DNA from 4 places in the Paenibacillus sp. R-74696 genome. Region 1 is predicted to be linked to each of the others. Evidence: riboswitches for the same ligand, from Rfam matches in the RefSeq annotation. Region 1 holds a riboswitch; each other region holds the start of a gene.
The links. A riboswitch is a leader RNA that binds a small molecule or an ion and turns the genes downstream of it on or off. The one in region 1 is predicted to bind cyclic di-AMP.
Positions count from the first base shown of each region.

Region 2: it holds a riboswitch for cyclic di-AMP, as region 1 does, so the genes downstream of both, ACSR9A_RS02245 (resuscitation-promoting factor) here and ACSR9A_RS17895 (C40 family peptidase) in region 1, are expected to answer to the same signal.
Region 3: it holds a riboswitch for cyclic di-AMP, as region 1 does, so the genes downstream of both, kdpF (K(+)-transporting ATPase subunit F) here and ACSR9A_RS17895 (C40 family peptidase) in region 1, are expected to answer to the same signal.
Region 4: it holds a riboswitch for cyclic di-AMP, as region 1 does, so the genes downstream of both, ACSR9A_RS25075 (hypothetical protein) here and ACSR9A_RS17895 (C40 family peptidase) in region 1, are expected to answer to the same signal.

Region 1 covers NZ_JBPULM010000037.1:82,822-87,554, forward strand. The annotation lists gene ACSR9A_RS17880 (aminotransferase class I/II-fold pyridoxal phosphate-dependent enzyme) at 1-634, shown strand, start outside; gene ACSR9A_RS17885 (GNAT family N-acetyltransferase) at 687-1,214, opposite strand; gene ACSR9A_RS17890 (cryptochrome/photolyase family protein) at 1,217-2,581, opposite strand; gene ACSR9A_RS17895 (C40 family peptidase) at 2,716-3,186, opposite strand; cyclic di-AMP (ydaO/yuaA leader) riboswitch at 3,188-3,359, opposite strand; gene ACSR9A_RS17900 (hypothetical protein) at 3,862-4,677, opposite strand; gene ACSR9A_RS17905 (M1 family metallopeptidase) at 4,693-4,733, opposite strand, start outside.
Region 2 covers NZ_JBPULM010000013.1:8,287-13,019, forward strand. The annotation lists gene rsmI (16S rRNA (cytidine(1402)-2'-O)-methyltransferase) at 1-48, shown strand, start outside; gene ACSR9A_RS02230 (AbrB/MazE/SpoVT family DNA-binding domain-containing protein) at 169-423, opposite strand; gene ACSR9A_RS02235 (HD domain-containing protein) at 704-1,999, shown strand; gene ACSR9A_RS02240 (TatD family hydrolase) at 2,116-2,889, shown strand; cyclic di-AMP (ydaO/yuaA leader) riboswitch at 3,074-3,281, shown strand; gene ACSR9A_RS02245 (resuscitation-promoting factor) at 3,526-4,671, shown strand.
Region 3 covers NZ_JBPULM010000027.1:79,374-84,106, forward strand. The annotation lists gene ACSR9A_RS10725 (response regulator) at 1-261, opposite strand, end outside; cyclic di-AMP (ydaO/yuaA leader) riboswitch at 738-938, shown strand; cyclic di-AMP (ydaO/yuaA leader) riboswitch at 1,046-1,235, shown strand; gene kdpF (K(+)-transporting ATPase subunit F) at 1,491-1,568, shown strand; gene kdpA (potassium-transporting ATPase subunit KdpA) at 1,613-3,292, shown strand; gene kdpB (potassium-transporting ATPase subunit KdpB) at 3,315-4,733, shown strand, end outside.
Region 4 covers NZ_JBPULM010000046.1:112,908-117,640, reverse strand. The annotation lists gene ACSR9A_RS25095 (beta-mannosidase) at 1-317, shown strand, start outside; gene ACSR9A_RS25090 (SDR family oxidoreductase) at 513-1,379, opposite strand; gene ACSR9A_RS25085 (hypothetical protein) at 1,382-1,885, opposite strand; gene ACSR9A_RS25080 (MarR family winged helix-turn-helix transcriptional regulator) at 1,995-2,561, opposite strand; gene ACSR9A_RS25075 (hypothetical protein) at 2,759-3,178, opposite strand; cyclic di-AMP (ydaO/yuaA leader) riboswitch at 3,183-3,349, opposite strand; gene ACSR9A_RS25070 (ArsB/NhaD family transporter) at 3,561-4,733, opposite strand, start outside.

The sequences.
Region 1 (4,733 bases):
GGCGCATAATCTGATCGTCATTTCCGATGAGGTTTATGCGGAGCTGACTTATGAGAGCCAGCATGTAAGCATCGCATCGCTGCCTGGCATGCAGGAGCGGACAATCGTCATCAGCGGCTTCTCGAAAGCTTTTGCCATGACAGGCTGGCGCATTGGCTATGCCTGCGGCCCTGTAGAAATGATTTCGCAAATGCTGAAAATCCATCAATACACGGCGATGTGCGCACCTATAATGGGGCAGATTGCTGCTCTGGAATCGCTGCGCAGCGGATTGGGCGACAAGGACCTAATGATGGAGGCCTATAAGCAGCGCAGGGCGATGTTCGTGGGCGGCTTGCAGAAGCTGGGGCTTTCCTGCCATATGCCGCAAGGGGCGTTTTATGCTTTTCCATCCATTGCCCATACGGGGCTGAGCTCGGAGCAGTTCGCCTTTCGGCTCATGCAGGAAGCAGGCGTTGCTGTCGTGCCAGGGCATGTATTTGGCCCGGGCGGTGAAGGACGCATTCGCTGCTCCTATTCGGTATCGCCAGCGAAGCTGTCTGAAGCTTTGGAGCGAATGGACTGTTATATGAGCCAGATGGGGCAGGGTGAACCCTTACAGCAGATGCAGCAGTTAGAGCGGATTGGCAGTTGAAGGGAGCAGTGAGGAAGGGGTTAGGAAAGAAAGAAGAGGGGTAAAAGAGGCGCTAAGCTTCTTCCCCTCCTCCGTAGACCATGCAATGGAATTCTGCCGCGCCTTGCGGTGTTGGGCGGATATACGTATCGGTAATGAGGAAACCTGCCTTCTCGTATACGCGAATAGCGCGTGCATTCCAGGTCAGCACCTCCAAATCCAGCTCGCTGTGTGGAGCACGTCGGCGAGCCTCTTCTACCAGCAGCGCAACAAAGGCGGTGCCTGAGCCCCTGCTGCAAAGCTGTGGATGCAGGCCGAGGCCAAGCCGCAGCACTTCATCTCCCAGCGGGAAAAACTGTGCAAAACCAACGAGCTTCGCTTGGTCATCTAGAATAGCGGCGTATTGCTTCTGGCGAAGCTCGGGATCACCGAACTCCATTTCTGCTTTCTCCATAGCCTCCCATGCGGGCCATTGGTAGATGCCGTAAGGCGGTTCGTACCGCCAATCGCACAGCTGGCGGGCATGGGAGGCGTCCATTGCGGCAACCTTCCAGCCAAATGGCGGCTGGGTGCCGTCAGGAGCAGCACTCGCATTTGTCATGATTACACAATCTCCTTATAGACCTCAATCGCGCGGGCACGTGAAGCCTTCAAATCTACAATGGCATGCGGCTGCGGCAGGTGAATTTGCTTATCGGACAGATGGGCAAGCTCAGGCAGCCAGCGTCTAATGTAAGTGCCGCTCGGATCATGAGTTGCGGACTGCGTAGCCGGATTCATAATGCGAAAATACGGCGCGGCGTCATAGCCGAGCGACGAGCTCCACAGCCAGCCGCCCCGGTTCAGCGTATTATCATAATCGGCCAGCTGGCGGCGGAAATGCTGCTCGCCCAGCGTAAACGGGCACAGCAGGTTTTTCGTCAAAAACATGGCGGTTACCATCCGCAGTCGATTCGGCATTTCGCCGGTTTCATTAAGCTGCTTCATAGCGGCATCAATAACAGGAATTCCCGTTTTTCCTTGGCTCCATGCCTCGAAATGCTGATCGTTCAGCCCAGATAAATCAAACTTCTGCTCATAGCGGTAGAAGTCCTCATTGTATTTTCCTTGGTACAGAAAAAAATCCCGCCATGCCAGCTGTCTAATCCACGACTCGGCTCCATACTGCTGCTGCGCTGCTTCATAGGCTTGTCTTGCCGACAGCGCTCCTGTATTCAAATAACGCGCCAAATGGCTTGTCTGGTCTTTCGCAAACTGGTCGCGGCTGCCTTCATAGCCAGCTAGGCGGCGGTTTAGAAATTGCTCCAGCGCATCGGCTGCACTCAGCGTTCCCGCGTCCGCCGTGCCAGATGCTCCCGCTACCCGCAGTAAGGCTGCCGCAGCGGGATGCTCCCGAGGAAGACTGAAGCGCTCTGCTATGCTGGCATCTATATTTTTCAGCGTATCCAGCTGTTTCAGCGTTGTTTCGCCCGCAGGGGAATAATGGCTTTGCATAAAGGACTGCCACATGCGGTAAAAGGGCGTAAATACCTTGTAAGGCTCACTGCGCCTGGAAAACGTATGAAGCTCCTCCAAATCGGCGAGTGGCGCATCGTCGAGCGGCAGCCAGCGACGTCCCGCTGCGCGCACAACCTGCGCAGTCGCATGGTCGCGCATTCGGGCATAAGGCGTATAGTCCATGTGGACGAGAACCTCTTCAATGGGATGGGCCAGCAGCAGCGCTTCGGTAATGGCAGCGGGATCGCCGTAAAGCACATGCAGCTGCTCGCCCGCCGCCTTGTACTGTTCCAATAGGAAGGTGGCTTGGGACAAGAAGGTTCTGCCGCTGTGGCAAGAGAGCCGGTCCTCGTCCGCCAGTGACGGGTCTATTATAAGCAGATGAAAGCCGCGCTGCCCAGAGCGGCGCACATAATCAAAACTGCGCAAATCGTTTGAACGCAGGTCTTTGCGGTGAATATATACATACATGGAAACGAGCCCCCTTGTGTCCGTGCTAGAAAACAGCAAAGCCGCAAGCTATTTGTCCGAAGACAAACAACTGCGGCTTTGCTGATTGAGACAGCAGCTTTTCGTTATGTAAGCGAAAAAAGCATGGCCTGGCTCTATTGCTCGCTTGCGTACTTGTCGTAAGCGTCTTGGCTCATAATGCGTGTAGCTGACACGTAACGATCAGCATAATAAGACTCGCTAAGTTTGCTAATAATAACGCCTCTGCTCGAGGAAGCATGTGCAAACTTTCCATCTCCAACATAAATACCAACGTGGGAGATGCCTTTGCCGCTCGTGTTGAAGAATACAAGATCGCCAGCGATCAGGTCACTCTTCTTCACTTCACTGCCATCGTTCGATTGCGCTTGGGAAGTACGGGAAAGATCGATGCCCATTTTATCGAAAACATATTTCGTAAAACCGGAGCAGTCGAAGCCTTTCGTAGTTGTTCCGCCGCTTTGGTACGGTGTGCCGATCAGATCAGCGATAACACCATCCATCTTCGAACCTGCGAACACGCTGCCTGCTTGGAAAGCAAGCATTAATACAAGACCAACGAGTAGTGCAGTTACCTTCTTCAAAATTTGAAACTCCTTCCGGTGCCGACGAGGTTAGCTGTGGGGTTCGGTTGTGAAGGTTCCCTATGATTTCCAAGACACTTGAATCAAGCCGTCCAAGCATCGAAATCAATTCACCCAAAGTGGTTCCCCCGTATTTCTATACCTTTGCGGTATAAAAAATTAGGCTGGTTTAATTTTGCTCTGCGCTAATAATTCGTTTTTTTCATGTGATTTCCTCCTATATGAATGAATTTCTAATAATTCTCATGTAACCTTTTGGCTCAATTTTGCGTTAAAACAAGTTTCTTGCCTAATAAATGCTCGTTCTATCACCGTTCGCAAGCAAAAAAACATTTTGTCAGTTTATATGAGAAATAGGCAGCCAATATGCTAAGAATCGTACATATAGGCTAGAATTATAGCGTAAAATGAAGAATTAGAGAGTTTAGTGTGCATCAGTCTAGGGGTTGGTAAATAAATAGAAGCGTTGCCTGGAGATGTCGGATAACCGAAAAACCCCGATTGCGGCCTCTTGTCCGCAATCGGGGTTTTTATGAGAAGGACTTTAGAAAAATGAGAATACTAAATGAGAATTAGGGAGGGCTGCCTTCATTTTTCTAAACTTAATTTCCTATTTATGGATGATAAAAGTTGTATAAAAGGGTCCTAAAAGGAGTCTGAAACGGTCTTAAAACGGTCTCAGCTCTGCTTCGATTGCAGGCAATCGTATTGTGCAGCGAGCGTCCATACCTTTAATAAGGTACGGAGCAGATGATAGGCTTGATGCATGATGAGCGCCAGTATTCCCGCCCAAGCATAGGAAAGGCCGGATACCAAGAGCGAAGCGGCGACTGCCAGCAGCCACATCAGCAGAGAGAGGCCGGCATAAGGAAAAAGATTTCGGAGCGCAATGCTGAGCGAGCGCATCGAGCCCGTGCCGGAGGCGGCGCCGAACTGCATGGCGAGCAGCAGCAGGTGAACGAGAAAGCTCCACAGCAGCCAACCGCCAAAGCTTGGAAGCGTGCTTTGCAGCAGCTCGCTCAGCGAATGGCCCTCCATTAGCAGCTTGAAGGCGCGAGGAAGAAGGAACCAGCCAGGCGCGAAAATAAGCAGCGTGCGCAGCCAATAGAGCAGCGTCACAGGCTTCCAAGCTTTGCGAATGCCTTGAAGAAACTGCGTTCCACCTTTTTCGTCCATATGATGCAGCGAGTAGAGCAGCCCCGCATGGAACAGCGGGCTCAGCAGCATGCGGGCGGCGAACAAGCCGCCCAGCAGCCATAGATAGGGGTTGATCAAATCTGTTTTTGTCAATTGAAACTGGGCTTCGCTGAGGAACAGCGAAACGGCCGAGTCCGACGGATGCTGGAGGGGAAAGCGCCGCAGCAGCGGCAGTACAGTCATATCAATAAAGCGGTAAAGGAAAAGTCCCCATAATAGCTGGTACAGGAACAACGCAATGACGATATAGAAATGGCGGATGGCGAGCCGCCAGCCTTGCTTCATATGCTGCTTCATTTTTTAACCTCCTCTCTACCAGCCTACGGATGCGAGCAGGCCTTCAATAAGCTTCG
Region 2 (4,733 bases), on a different contig from region 1:
GATCGTGGTCTATCAAAACGTGATGTTTATAATGAAGTAAACCGCTAGCAAAACAAAAAATAGAGAAAAAAAAGACCTTCCTGGCCGGGTTCTAGCGCAGGAAGGCAATAAGGAGTATTAAAAGGTTAGAATTAACTAGTTGAATAAGGCTATTATAACCTATTTTTTTTATTTTGTCACAGGTGAAGGCATTTCTGATAAACAAATGTGACAAACAATTTTTCCTTTGAAGTAAGATACGTTCTCAGCGTTACCACAGAAGATACAAGCTGGCTCGTATTTCTTCAACATAATGCGCTCGCCGTCTACATAAATCTCTAGTGCATCTTTCTCTCCGATACCAAGCGTACGGCGAAGCTCGATAGGAATAACAACGCGACCTAATTCATCAACCTTACGGACAATACCTGTGGACTTCATCATAATAATTTGTTTCCCCTCTCATCAAAAAGTGTATTCGTCACTTTTCGACATAGTTTCTCTTTTTATGTCTACTATAATACCAACGTTTCCCATAATAGTCAACTGAAATTATTGAAGCAAATTGCAGCTACTAAGGGAGTTTGACTATATAGTAAGGTCATATTACTCTTACTATAGAATACAACAGCTTCGACATTTTGGAAACTGTTTTGCGACATTCTTCGACATATTTTTTACTTTTTTATGTCGAACCAGAGAACAAAAGGAGTTGATTTGTTGAATGAACCGACAGCTATCGGAAGAAAAAGTTTTTAAGGACCCTGTTCATAAATATATTTATGTCCAGGATCAGACAATATGGGATTTAATCAACACGAAGGAGTTTCAAAGATTACGGCGTATACGGCAGCTTGGAACCTCTTATCTCACTTTTCATGGCGCTGAGCACAGCCGATTCTCCCATTCCCTTGGTGTGTACGAAATCACTAGAAAGATTATTTCGCAATTCGAGCGGAATGGTTTTCCCGGCTGGCCGCAGGAGGAGCGGCTATTGGCGCTTTGCGCTGCCCTGCTGCATGACGTTGGTCATGGGCCACTTTCCCATTCGTTGGAGCAAGTATTCGATACCCATCACGAGCAGTGGACCTGCAGCATTCTGCTTGAGGATACCGAGGTCAATCGTGTACTACGAAATGTAGCAGACGACTTTCCTGAACATGTAACTGCTGTTATTAATAAGACATATCCAAATCCAATTGTCAGCGGGTTGATTTCCAGCCAGCTTGATGCGGACCGTATGGACTATTTATTGAGGGATGCCTATTTTACAGGCGTTAATTACGGCAACTTTGACCTGGAGCGTATTTTGCGCGTGCTCCGCCCTATAGATGGAAAGATCGTTGTTAAAGAAAGCGGCATGCACGCCGTAGAGCATTATTTGATGTCCCGCTATCAAATGTATTGGCAAATTTATTTTCATCCGGTGACAAGAAGCTCGGAAATCATCCTTAGACAAATATTTCGTAGAGCGAAGGAGCTTTATGAGGGTGGCTATGCTTTTGGCTGGATGCCGGAGCCGCTCAAACGGCTGCTTGACGGGACAATTGACGTTAAACAATATTTGAAGCTGGATGAGGCCTATTTGCAGACGGCCTTTACAGAATGGGGCGACGAGGGCGATGAGCTGCTCGCAGAGCTATGTGATCGTTTTCTGACGCGTCGCCTCTATAAATACATTATGCTGGATAAACCGGATATTAGCCTCTTTAATGAAGTAAGACAACAATTTGCAGCGATCGGATTGAATCCGGATTACCATATGGAAATTGATTTTCCATTTGATCAACCCTATGATGTGTATCAGCCCGATACGAAAAAAGGCGGAAAAGAGGAAAAGACGCCGATTTTGTTAATGGACGGGTATGAGGCTGTCAGTGAAATTTCCACGAAATCCGACATCATTCGTTCCATCACCGGGCTTCATCAGGGCCAGTCCCATTTGTATTATCCGGAAGAGAAGCTGCGTGCTTCTGCTGATCAATTAAGCGATAAAGTACGAAAGTTATTTAAAATATAGGAAAGTATTTGATTTTTCCATACTTTCTCTATATTTCTCGGACTGAAACACGCCGCCAAAGGACGGCTTTCGACCGTTTCACCTTAAACTATAATATAGAAGGAGTTTGCTGAGCTATGATTTCTTTATTCGACACACACACGCATTTGGACTCCCCACATTTTGACGAAGACCGCGAAGCCGTTATCGAAAGAGCGCGTGCAGCAGGGGTGGATTTAATGGTCAATATTGGCTTTAATAGGGAAACGATTCCAACTACGCTTGCACTTGCAGAAAAATATGATTTTATATACGCCGCGGTCGGCTGGCATCCCGTTGACAGCATTGATATGCTGCCAGAGGATCTTAATTGGATTGAGGATTTGTGCTCTAATCCTAAAGTGGTAGCCATTGGCGAAATCGGACTGGATTACCATTGGGATACGTCCCCTAAGGACGTACAACACCGTGTATTTCGCGAGCAAATTCGATTAGCCAAAAAGCTGAAAAAACCAATTATTATTCATAATCGCGATGCTCATGAGGATGTTGTCAAGCTGCTGAAGGAGGAAAATGCATCTGAAGTCGGAGGCATTATGCATTGTTTTTCCGGCAGTCCAGAAACGGCTCAAAAATGCCTAGATATGAACTTCTATATTTCGTTCGGTGGACCGCTTACATTCAAAAATGCAAGGGTGCCAAAAGAGGTGCTTGCGATGGTTCCGAGCGACCGAATTTTGATCGAAACGGATGCCCCATATTTGACCCCTCATCCATTCCGTGGGAAACGAAATGAGACGTCTTATGTGTCGCTCGTTGCGGAAGCGGCAGCAGAAATATTAGGAAAATCGGTGGCCGAAATCGCCAATTTGACGACCGAAAACGGTAAAAAATGTTTCGGAATTGAGTAAAAACGGCTATAAAAGCGAGAATAAGTGACCTTTACGGCGATAAAACTAATTTTTCATGCTGAAATAGACTCTCTTTTCCGTAAATATCCTAAAATTTCGCTTAAATCGGTTTTTATCTGATCTTTACAATTAGGCTCCGATGAAGGTATGATTCATTTCAGAGCTTTAAATTTTTGTATTGGATTTCCAGTTTGCGCTTAATCTTCGAACTTTGGAGAGCGGGGGAACCAGGCACGATGCTGTGAGGAAATTACGGATCACATTGCACGCGCACTTGAATTTCTTCTAGGGGTGAATTTGGCGGGGATTGCCATGAGCATTCTTCCGACGATAGGGCAGCTCTCTTGCCCGAACCCGACAGCTAACCTCGTAAGCGTTTATAGAGAGTGATCAACCTCGTGCATCCACCATTCCTGAATAGTCTATTCGACGTTCCCAGGAAGCCACGATACAGATCCTCTGTCGACGGGCTTTCTTTTTATTTTTGAATATTGGGTAAACCGTCGTCATAGGGTAAATCTAGGAGGTTGCAGAGGAAATATACTGGAGCGTGCTAGAAGCACGCCAATATACTATAGTCGCGTCAATGGTATCATGCGTAATTCGACGGCGGGGCTATGAAGGAGGACCGATGAAGTGGGCATTATTCAAGCAAGTGAGACCCATGGGAAACGATCATCCAGCATGTCTTTCGCATTGCGATGGAAGCGTGAAAACTTGCGTTTGATTCTTTTGAGTACTACGATCTCAATCGCTATGACTTTCATGTTTTTGGTGTTGTTGTACGGATCGGCTGACAAAAGCGTATCCGTAGTAGTGAATGGACAAGAAACTGTTGTTTCAACGAAACAATGGGTCCTGCAACGCCTACTGGATGAACAAGCTATTACAATTGGCCCGCATGATGAGGTATCTGTACCTCTGAATACGGCAGTAAAGGAAGGGGACCGCTTTGAGATTAAGCATGCGGTACCGCTACTTGTAAAAGCTGATGGCAAGACATCAACGGTGTACACGACAGAGAAAACCGTGCAGGCAGCGATAAAGAAATTAAATATTCCTGTTGAAGATGATGATAAAGTATTACCTTCGCTTGGCTCGGGCGTCAGCGCGGATATGACCGTAACGGTCATTCGCGTCGATACGAAGCTAGGCAAGTCGTCCAGCACAACACCGTTCACCATTGTGAAGAAGGAAGATCCGAACCTGGAAGTAGGCAAGGAAAAGGTTGTGCAGACGGGCAAAGAAGGCGTCGTAACGATCAAAATTGAGAAGCAGTTTGAAGATGGCGTGCTTGTCTCCAAGAAAGTGGTAGACAAGGTAGTCGAATCGGCTGCGGTTAATCAGGTCGTTGCAATCGGTACGAAAAAGCCGGAGCCTAAGGTTACTGTGCTGTCCACAGCGACAACCAGCAACAATGTATCGGTAGACGGCACCACGCTCACATCCAAAAAGGTGCTTAGCAACGTCACCTTGACGGCTTATTCAGCTGGCTTAGCTTCGACGGGCAAGAGCGAAGGCCACCCGGATTACGGTATTACGGCTTCAGGTGCTAAAGTATCGGAAGGACGGACGATTGCCGTTGACCCGGATGTCATTCCACTCGGTTGGTGGGTGTACATCGAGGGTATTGGTTTCCGCCGCGCTGAAGATACCGGAAGTGCGATCAAGGGCAATAAGATCGATGTATATTTTGACAGTGAAAAGCAAGCTAATCAATTCGGGAAGAAAAAAGGTTTTACCGTCTATGTGATTGGTCCTAATAAGCCATCGCTTAGCTAATTAGCATCAGTTCTTTATGGATTGTGCTCTAGTTTATCGCAATTATAAGCTAAATATGACAG
Region 3 (4,733 bases), on a different contig from region 1:
TTCATCATAGCCGGAAAAAATAACGATGCGCGTCAGCGGATACGTCTTCCTCGTCCATTCCGCCAGCTCCAAGCCATTCATATACGGCATGCTAATATCCGTAACGACGATATCCGGCTCCAAACGCTCGATCAGCTCCATCGCTTCCCGGCCGTTCGCCGCCGTATCTACGATTTCAAAGCCATGGCGCTCCCATGTAATTTCCTGCAGCAGTCCGCTGCGCGTCTCTTCTTCATCATCCACCAGCAGCACTTTATACATCGTTTATCCCCCCGCTATTTAAATACGCGGCCGAGCAGCCGCAAAGACCTGATTCTGTCAGCATGCTATTTATCATATTCGTTTCCGTGTTTTCTGGAAAGAGGGGGTGCTTTGAGTAAACAAGCGTAAACGGCTTAAGCCGTCCTCCTGGCGGCAAAGCTACCGTTTCGCGTTGAAATATAGAGAAAGGATGGAAAAATCATATGCTTTCCTATATTTTAAAAGAAATCACGAGATAAACCGACCCTGCTAAAGATAACTCTCACTGTAAGCGTTTAAAATCAGTCTAATCCGCTGCATTCGCTCTCTTTTGCGGCGTAAGCTTCCTTTACAGCACTCGCGGCGGGGGAGTATGATTCATAACATGATTGAACCTTTTTTGAAATATAAGAATTTATAAGTTTTGCACTTATAAATAGGCTTATATTTCTAAGGGCAAAGCTCTTCGCTCGTCCCAGAAGGACGACGAAGTCGTTTTTGCTTGATCGCTGAGTCTTCGCGCATTAGGCGAAGAGCGGGGGAACCAAACGCACTGCAAGTGTCCGATGTGAGAGTCGGAGGCCGGTAGCGCAGGGGTGAATCGTTTGCAGGAGTATCATGAAACTCCAGGCAAATGTAGGGCGACTCTCACCGCCCGAATCCGACAGCTAACCTCGTAAGCGCAGGTGTAGAGAGGAATGGTGAACGATTGTGACCTTATAAATTAGGCCACAGAGCGTCATACGCCTCTGTGGTTTTTTGTTGTCTTTTTATGAAAATAGCACTCGCAACATCGGCAGATATTTTGTTTCAATCGCTGAGTTCTGCACTGCCGCAGAAACGGGGGAACCATCGACGGCTCTCTGTCGTTGTCCAATGGACGATGGCAGGAAGCGTCACGGGGTGAATCGCAAGGGCACGATAAGTGCCAAGCGTAGGGCGTCTCTCGCGCCCGAATCCGACAGCTAACCTCGCAAGCGTCAACGGGAGAGGCCACACTTACACTAATCGCAGGCGAATCAGGGGCGTATGATGCCCGGATGAAGGAAGCTGCGGGTGAAGAGTCCTCTTTGCCCAAGGCTTCTTTTTTGTTGCCTTTTTTCCCAAAATAACTAGGAACAAAACGAAATAAGGAGCGCTGCAGCTATGCTGGATATCGGAATGGCTTTGACCTTAATCGCAGCTTTCGGGCTGATTGCCGGATTTATACGCTGGTGCGATCGGTCCATTAGCGAAACGGAGGAACGGGGATGATTGTCATATTGCTCGTTACAGGAGCTTTGCTGGTGTATCTTGTCTACGCCTTGCTTCATCCGGAGAAATTTTAGCAAATAACGTTTCATCATTCATTGATAGCAAGGGAGGAACAGCTGTGGACGTCCTGCAAATGGCGGTAGTCATCGGTATGATCATGCTGATCGCAAAGCCGCTTGGGCATTATTTATATTCCGTGTTTTCAAACGCTCCGAACCGTACCGACAAGCTGTTTGGACGAGTCGAAGCGGTCATTTATTCCGTGATCGGACTCGAAAATCGCCAAGGCATGACCTGGAAAAAATATGCACTCAGCTTTATTACACTCAATTTCATACTCGTTGCTATTAGCTACGTGCTGCTGCGACTGCAAAGCGGCCTGCCGCTTAATCCGAACGGGATCAGCAGCATGGAGCCTACGCTCGTCCTAAATACGGTCATCAGCTTTATGACCAATACGAATCTCCAGCATTACAGCGGCGAATCAGGGCTGACGTATTTTGCGCAAACGGCGGTCATTACGATGATGATGTTTACATCAGCCGCCACCGGCTTTTCCGTTGCCGTCGCTTTCGTGCGCGGCATTACGAGCAAGGGCGGAACGCTCGGCAACTTTTTCGAGGATTTCGTCAAAGCGCATACGCGGATTTTCTTCCCGCTGGCAATTGTCATTACGCTGCTGCTTGTGGCGCTGCAAGTGCCTCAAACGCTTAGCCCCACCTTGACCGTTACGACGCTAACGGGCGCGGTTCAGCATATCGCCATCGGGCCAGTTGCGTCGCTGGAGTCGATTAAGCATCTTGGCACGAATGGCGGCGGTTTTTTCGGAGCCAACTCCGCCCATCCGTTCGAAAATCCTAGTCCACTGACGAATGTCATTGAGATTTTGTCCATGTGGGCGCTGCCTGCCGCACTGCCCTTCATGTACGGCCGGTTTGCGAAAAGCAGCAAGCAGGGCTGGGTTATTTTTTCGGCGATGATGGCGCTGTTTCTGATCTTTCTTACGATTTCCTATACGGCTGAAAAAAGCGGCAACCCGCTGATCGCCACACTCGGCATCGACGCTTCGCAAGGCAGCATGGAGGGCAAGGAGGTTCGCTTCGGCATTGCCCAGTCCGCGCTGTTCACGACGGTGACGACGGCAGCCACGACCGGCTCGGTCAATTCAATGCACGATACGCTCACTCCGCTTGGCGGACTCGTTCCCCTTGCTCAAATGATGCTGAACGTCGTCTTCGGCGGCAAAGGTGTCGGGCTCGTCAATATGCTGATGTATGCGATGCTGACGGTGTTCATTTGCGGGCTCATGGTCGGACGGACACCAGAGTTTCTGGGGCGAAAAATAGAGCCGCGCGAAATGAAGCTCATTGCCATCGCCATTCTCGTGCATCCGTTTATTATACTCGCGCCAACGGCGGCAGCTTTTCTAACCGATCTGGGGCAAGGCGCTATATCCAATTCGGGATTTCATGGCATTACGCAGGTGCTGTATGAATTTACGTCCTCGGCCGCCAACAATGGCTCCGGGTTTGAGGGGCTTGCCGACAATACGCCTTTCTGGAATATAACGACCGGACTCGTGATGTTTTTCGGCAGATATATGTCGATGATTGCGCTGCTGGCTGTAGCCGGCTCACTTAGCCGCAAGCAGTGGGTACCAGAAACGATTGGCACGTTCCGCACGGACAATTCGCTATTTGCGGTTATGCTAATGGGCGTCGTTATTTTGATCGGTGCGCTCACGTTTCTGCCCGTTATTGTCACAGGGCCAATTGCCGAGTTTTTAACGATCCGTTAAAGGGAAATGAGGGGTAAGCGTTATGAATGACCACCGTGCTAAAAAACGATTCCCAAGGTCGCTTCTGACCGAGGCGCTGAAGATGAGCCTCCTCAAGCTGAATCCGGTTCATATGATAAAAAATCCGGTCATGTTCGTTGTGGAGATTGGAACGCTGATCGTTCTGCTCATGACCGTATTTCCAGGCTACTTCGACTCGCAGGAACGCATCGGCTTCAATTTGACTGTCTTCATTATTTTGCTGTTTACGGTGCTGTTCGCCAATTTTGCCGAGGCGTTAGCAGAAGGCCGCGGCAAAGCGCAGGCCGGCTCGTTGAAAAAATCAAAGCAGGAAATGATGGCGAATAAGCTGCTAGGCGACAGCATTCAAATTGTCCCTTCCACGGAGCTGCGCAAAGGGGATATCGTCATCGTCTCGCAAGGAGAAATGATTCCCGGAGACGGCGAGGTCATTGAAGGCCTCGCTTCCGTCGATGAATCGGCTATTACCGGCGAATCAGCACCCGTCATCAAGGAGGCCGGCGGCGATTTCGACTCCGTGACGGGCGGGACGCGGGTGATCAGCGATCGCATCAAAATGCGAATCACGAGTGAGCCTGGCGAAACGTTTATCGATCGGATGATCGCTCTCGTCGAAGGGGCAAAGCGGCAAAAAACGCCGAATGAAATCGCCCTGAACACGCTGCTCATCAGCCTGACAATTATTTTCCTCATCGTCGTCGTCACGCTTGGCCCAATTGTCGCTTATGTGGGAATCAATCTAGAAATTCCCGTTCTTATCGCCCTGCTCGTCTGCCTCATTCCGACGACGATTGGCGGCCTGCTGTCCGCCATCGGCATTGCGGGCATGGACCGCGTCACCCAGTTCAATGTGCTGGCGATGTCCGGAAAGGCGGTCGAAGCAGCTGGCGACATCAATACGATGATTTTGGATAAAACCGGGACGATCACCTTCGGCAATCGGATGGCTAGCGAAATTAATCCGGTGGGCGCCGCTGGAGCAGATGAAACAGCGGCATGGGCCGCTATTTCTTCCCTGCAAGATGAAACGCCAGAAGGACGCTCGGTGCTGGAATGGATGAAAAAGCACAACAAAACCTATGATGCCGCGCTTGGCGAAAACGGACAATTCGTTCCTTTTCAGGCCGAGACGCGCATGAGCGGCATCGATTTGGCCGATGGACGGCTCGTGCGCAAAGGAGCCGTTGAAGCGATTCGCGGGTGGGTGCTTGCCCAAGGAGGAGAAATACCCGCTGATCTGGCTCAGGAGACCGAACGGATTGCCAAGGAAGGCGGCACTCCACTTGCCATCGCCGTCGATCAGCACATATTCGGCTTGATTTATTTGAAGGATACGGTCAAGCCGGGCATGAAGGAACGGTTCGACCAACTGCGAGCGATGGGCATCAAAACCATTATGTGTACGGGCGACAATCCGTTT
Region 4 (4,733 bases), on a different contig from region 1:
AGGGTGGACTGCTTGTGGAGGAGAAGGAGCATTATTTCAGGCCGATGAAGGAGCTTGAACTCATAGCTCCTGCCATTAAGGTAAGCGAAGTTGAAGGCAGCGGCGGCACAGCCTTTGTTCTGGAGACGAATATGCTGGCGAAGCAGGTTCGACTTTCCGCGTCCATCGAGGGCATTTTCAGTGACAACTATTTCGATTTGCTGCCGAATGAACCGCGTACGATCACGTTTTACGCGCGAAACCCGCAAGGGGATCAGGCTTTCATTGCTGCATCGCCGGGCGAGCTTGCCGTCCATTCGATGACCGATTTTATTTAAGGTGAAAATAAAGTATTGGACGTACAGGGTTCTACATATTATGGATGACTAATATGTGAACCCTGTACGCCTATTTCTCGATCTCCGAGCCACCTGCTGCCCCTCATCTTTGCCTTCAGTTCACCGACTGGATGAAATTCTGCGCATTCATGAGTCTGAGTGAGGCGAAAATTTCACTATAGGTGGACTCCGCCTCTACCGGAAATGTTCAACACACTCATGCAGAAAGGCCTCTAGCGTTCGTGGCTCTCTGCCGAGCAAGCGCTGCACAGTATCATTTGGAATTTCTGGCACCACCGTAGACATAGTTTGAATTTCCACAACATGGTTCGCGAGCCAAGGAGGCATATTCCCATGCTCGATAAGATTGCGAAGCAGTACTTGAGGTTCCATGTTTATGTAGCTTATCGGCCGATTAAGCAGGGCGGATAGTTGACTCGCGATCTGAGGATAGTTGAAAATTTCCGAACCAGTAAGCGTATATATTTGGCCTGATATCTTGCGATTGGTAAGAACTTCTGCGGCAACATCTGCGATATCGCGACAGTCAATGAAGTTACACGGTGAATCGCCCATGGAGCCGAAGAAAACATTTTGGGTTGTGATCGTTGGTGCAAGGCGCAGCAAGTTTTGCATGAACGCATAAGGGCGCAGCACGGTGTGGGTGAGACTCGATTCCCTCAGCGTTTTCTCGATTTCTTGATGCCAGCCCGCCACTGCGACTGGCGAGCTGTGCTCAAAGGCAGGGCTGGATATTTTTACGATATGTTTGATTCCAGATTCTGCGGCAATCTGAATGATTGAAGTTTCCAATTCGATTTGTCTCGGACTGTTGGACATGGCAAGGAAGAGCTGGCTAGCACCTGTAAACGCGCGGCGCAGCGATTCGGGGTCGGAAGCATCCGCCGATGCAACCATGATAGTCGATCGGCCTTTTTCTCCGATCTGATCACGCAACTTCTCAGGCTCTCTGCTCAGCGCCTTGGCGGGTACGCCAAGATCAACCAAACGTTTCAAAAGCGCACTTCCTATCGTACCTGTTGCTCCCATAATAACTATCATTTTTATCTTCTCCTTTTGGATGGAAAATGAGTTGTGACGGCAAGACGCCACCGCCATGTCACTATCGTGCTTGCTATGAATCCAGATAACGGGAAATCGGTCCAGACACGACCGACCCAGGCCAAATGATTGCTCGGATTCATAAATTCTAGTAAAACAGATGTCAACCATGCGGCGTATAGGCCAAACAAGGACCCGGCCAATGCGAACATCCCTACCACAACCAAGTGAGGTGCAGTGATGACCCATCGTATACGGCCCACTCGGCTGCGCAACAAAAGGCCAATCATTAAGGCCATCAAGGCCGATGCACCGCCGATTGTGGTCAATGCCCCTATTTGAAGACCCCTATCGGCAGTAATCAATCCCCCGATACCTGCCATGATGGCAGGAGCAGCATAGGCCATGACAACTTCACGCCATAGTATAAAAATCTTTTTCTTGGAACCAGCAGGCTTGATGCCGTAAACAGCATCTGTCTGATTCGGGTATTTCATCTTGTTCATTTAGCTGCTCCCCCTCTTCTTTGAAATCGTTCAACGATTGCTTTCAGTGAAATATAATTAGCTTCCTAACTATATAAGGATAAAAATAGGCTAGCTTTACTAGCCCATTCTAATCATTACTGATGTTTCCCTTTGGTTTCGAGCCTACTTCGCCCGTAAGAGCTGAGATGCCTTGTGTAATTCGGCCTAGCAAGTCGAGAAATACGCTGCGCTCCTCGATATTGAGCAAGCCCACCATTGCTTCCAGCCGAGCGAAATGCTCAGGAGCCATTTCACGAAGCTTCTTCGCTCCTGCTTCCGTCAAAATGACCGATCTCTGACGGCCATCATCTGAGCTTGATCTCCGAGATACTAGCCCATCTCGTTCAAGGGTGTCGATAAGACCTGTCACTGTAGCACGTGTAACGCCTAGATGCTCCGCTAATTGCGAAGGCAATTCTTCTCCTTCGTTATCTTCAAGATCTGCCAATAAACGATATCGACTTGTTGATAAACCGAATCTAGAGAAATGAATCTCCGAGGCATGTCCAAGCTTGACTCCCGCTGCCATTAGTCTAGAAGCGACGAGTATAGCCTGAGCGTCTATGTCTAGGTTATAGCGATCAATCTGACGCTTGGATTGTACTAGCGAAGGAATTGCGTCAATGTCATTTAATAATTTATTATTGTTGTTCATATATATAGTATGGTTCCTAATTACTTTTGTGTCAACACATTTATATAACCTATCAATAGCCCGTCATTCTTCCTATGTGGAACTAAAACTTTATTTTCTTTCCATAGGAGAACAAGCAGCGGATAAAAAAAGAAACCTTTCCGCCAGCTGAATCATGGCGGGGAAGATTCCTTTGTGTTAGGTCGATCCAAAATAGGCTAAAAAATAGAAAGATAGAATAACGAGCGGCTGAGTAAAATAGGTTCCTCGGAAGTGTTGTCATCCGGTTCAATTTCTGCCGTCCAGTGTTTGAGATGGTGAATGGCGTGATCGAACAGGTTGTACACACTGTGTTGATCAGCTTGCTCGCTCCGAAGCGAACGGCCTGTTATGGACAAGGTGCCGATAAAGCTGCTCAGCGCGCTGCACCACAGGCCCCAATCGTTAGGGCGTTCCATTTCGTCTACAAAAGTCTCGCCAAAGCCAATGCCTTTGTCCGTCGTTACCCGCAAGCAGGCACGGTTTCCAGCGGCGTCTACATTGAGTGCTGGAATGACAAACAGCTCAATGCGCTTGACCGTAAGCTTCATTGCGTGCTTCGCCTTAGGCGGAGCGTCCGGCGCATGAAGGACAATCATATTCATCTCTCCTCACGTTCGCTTACGGAGTTAGCTGTCGGATTCGGGCCAGAGAGCTGCCCTACCAGTGCGCGAAGGCACCGGATTCACCCCTTGCGATTCAAGCTGTCGCTTCAACCACGTCGTTGGTTCCCCCGCTTTTTCAATTGAAAAATTAAGCGATTAATAATAGAGTGCCAGAATTCGGCTAGGGATATATATTATACCTTAATGGCTCATTTGTAAACCTTTTAGCAGTAAAATAAAAAAATGCAGCTGCCTCAAGCGAGAACGAGCGCTGCCGTTATTTGGCGGCAACGCTCGTTTTCTGCAGAAATAACTGCTGAATTATGAATACAGTAGTTCATTGTGGACTGACCGCTCATGTAGAAGTTGTCGTGAGTTAATGCATAGGGAAGATCCAGCCAACCCATAAAGCAAGAAGAACGAGAGTAAACAGCAGAACAGGCGGAATGACAACAATCGTTACTTTGACATAATCCAACCAATTGATTTTCACCTTGGCTTTCTGTACAAGATTCATCCAAATGAGCGAGGCTAGAGTGCCTATCGGTAAAATGAGTGAGCCAATATCGCTCCCAATGACGCTGGCGAGGTAGGCGATTTTGAGTGAAAGCGGATCGAGGTTCATTTCGGTGAGGGTGATCGTGCCGATCATGAGAGCGGGGTGATTGTTGACGAGTGTAGACATGGCAGAGACAAGCCCTCCGATTAAAATGCTTGCATTCATCAGGCTCCCCATGACAAGCGGCTCGAACACCTGCACGAGTAATTGCGTCAGGCCAATATTGTGCAGGCCATAAATAATGATATACATGGCGAAGGCGAAAATGAGTATATGCCACGGAATTTTACGCAAAATGTCGTTCGGCGGCATTTTCAAGTAAACCCAGCGCCAACTAAGGAGCAGCAGGGAGCCGAAAACAGCGACCCACTCAACGGGGATATGCAAATAGGAGGCAGCAAATAAGCTTAGCCGGACAGAGAAGACGAAAAGCAGAATCAATTTCATAAAGCGGCTGCTGTATTTGGGATATGCAGGCTTGCTTCCGTTAGGTGTGAGTAAAGGATGGTAGCCAGATTGAATAGGGACAATTGAAATCGTATGGGGTACTTGCCGGGGAAGCTGATGGTAAAAGTAGAAGAACAGCAGCAGGCTGAGCAGCAGCAGACCAATTGTAGCGGGGATAAACATCATGACGGTATGCATGTACAAATCCATGCCGACGATTTTTAGCGCAATCAGATTTACAATATTGCTGACCCCGATGGGGGCGCTGGAGGCGGTAGCGATTAATGCTCCTGAAAGTAGGTATGGAATTTTTTGGTGATTTTTCAGTCCCATGTGATGCAGCATAATGAGCAAAATCGGGGTAGTGATAAGAATGCTGCCGTCATTGTTGAAAAATAGCGTCATCAGAAAACACATCAGGTTTACATACCAGAACAATCTGAGTCCTGAGCCACGTGCTCGAATGGCAAGCCCCTCGGCAGCCCAGATGAAGAAGCCAAAGCTCTCCAGCACGATTGCCATTACGATCGTCGCCATAATGGT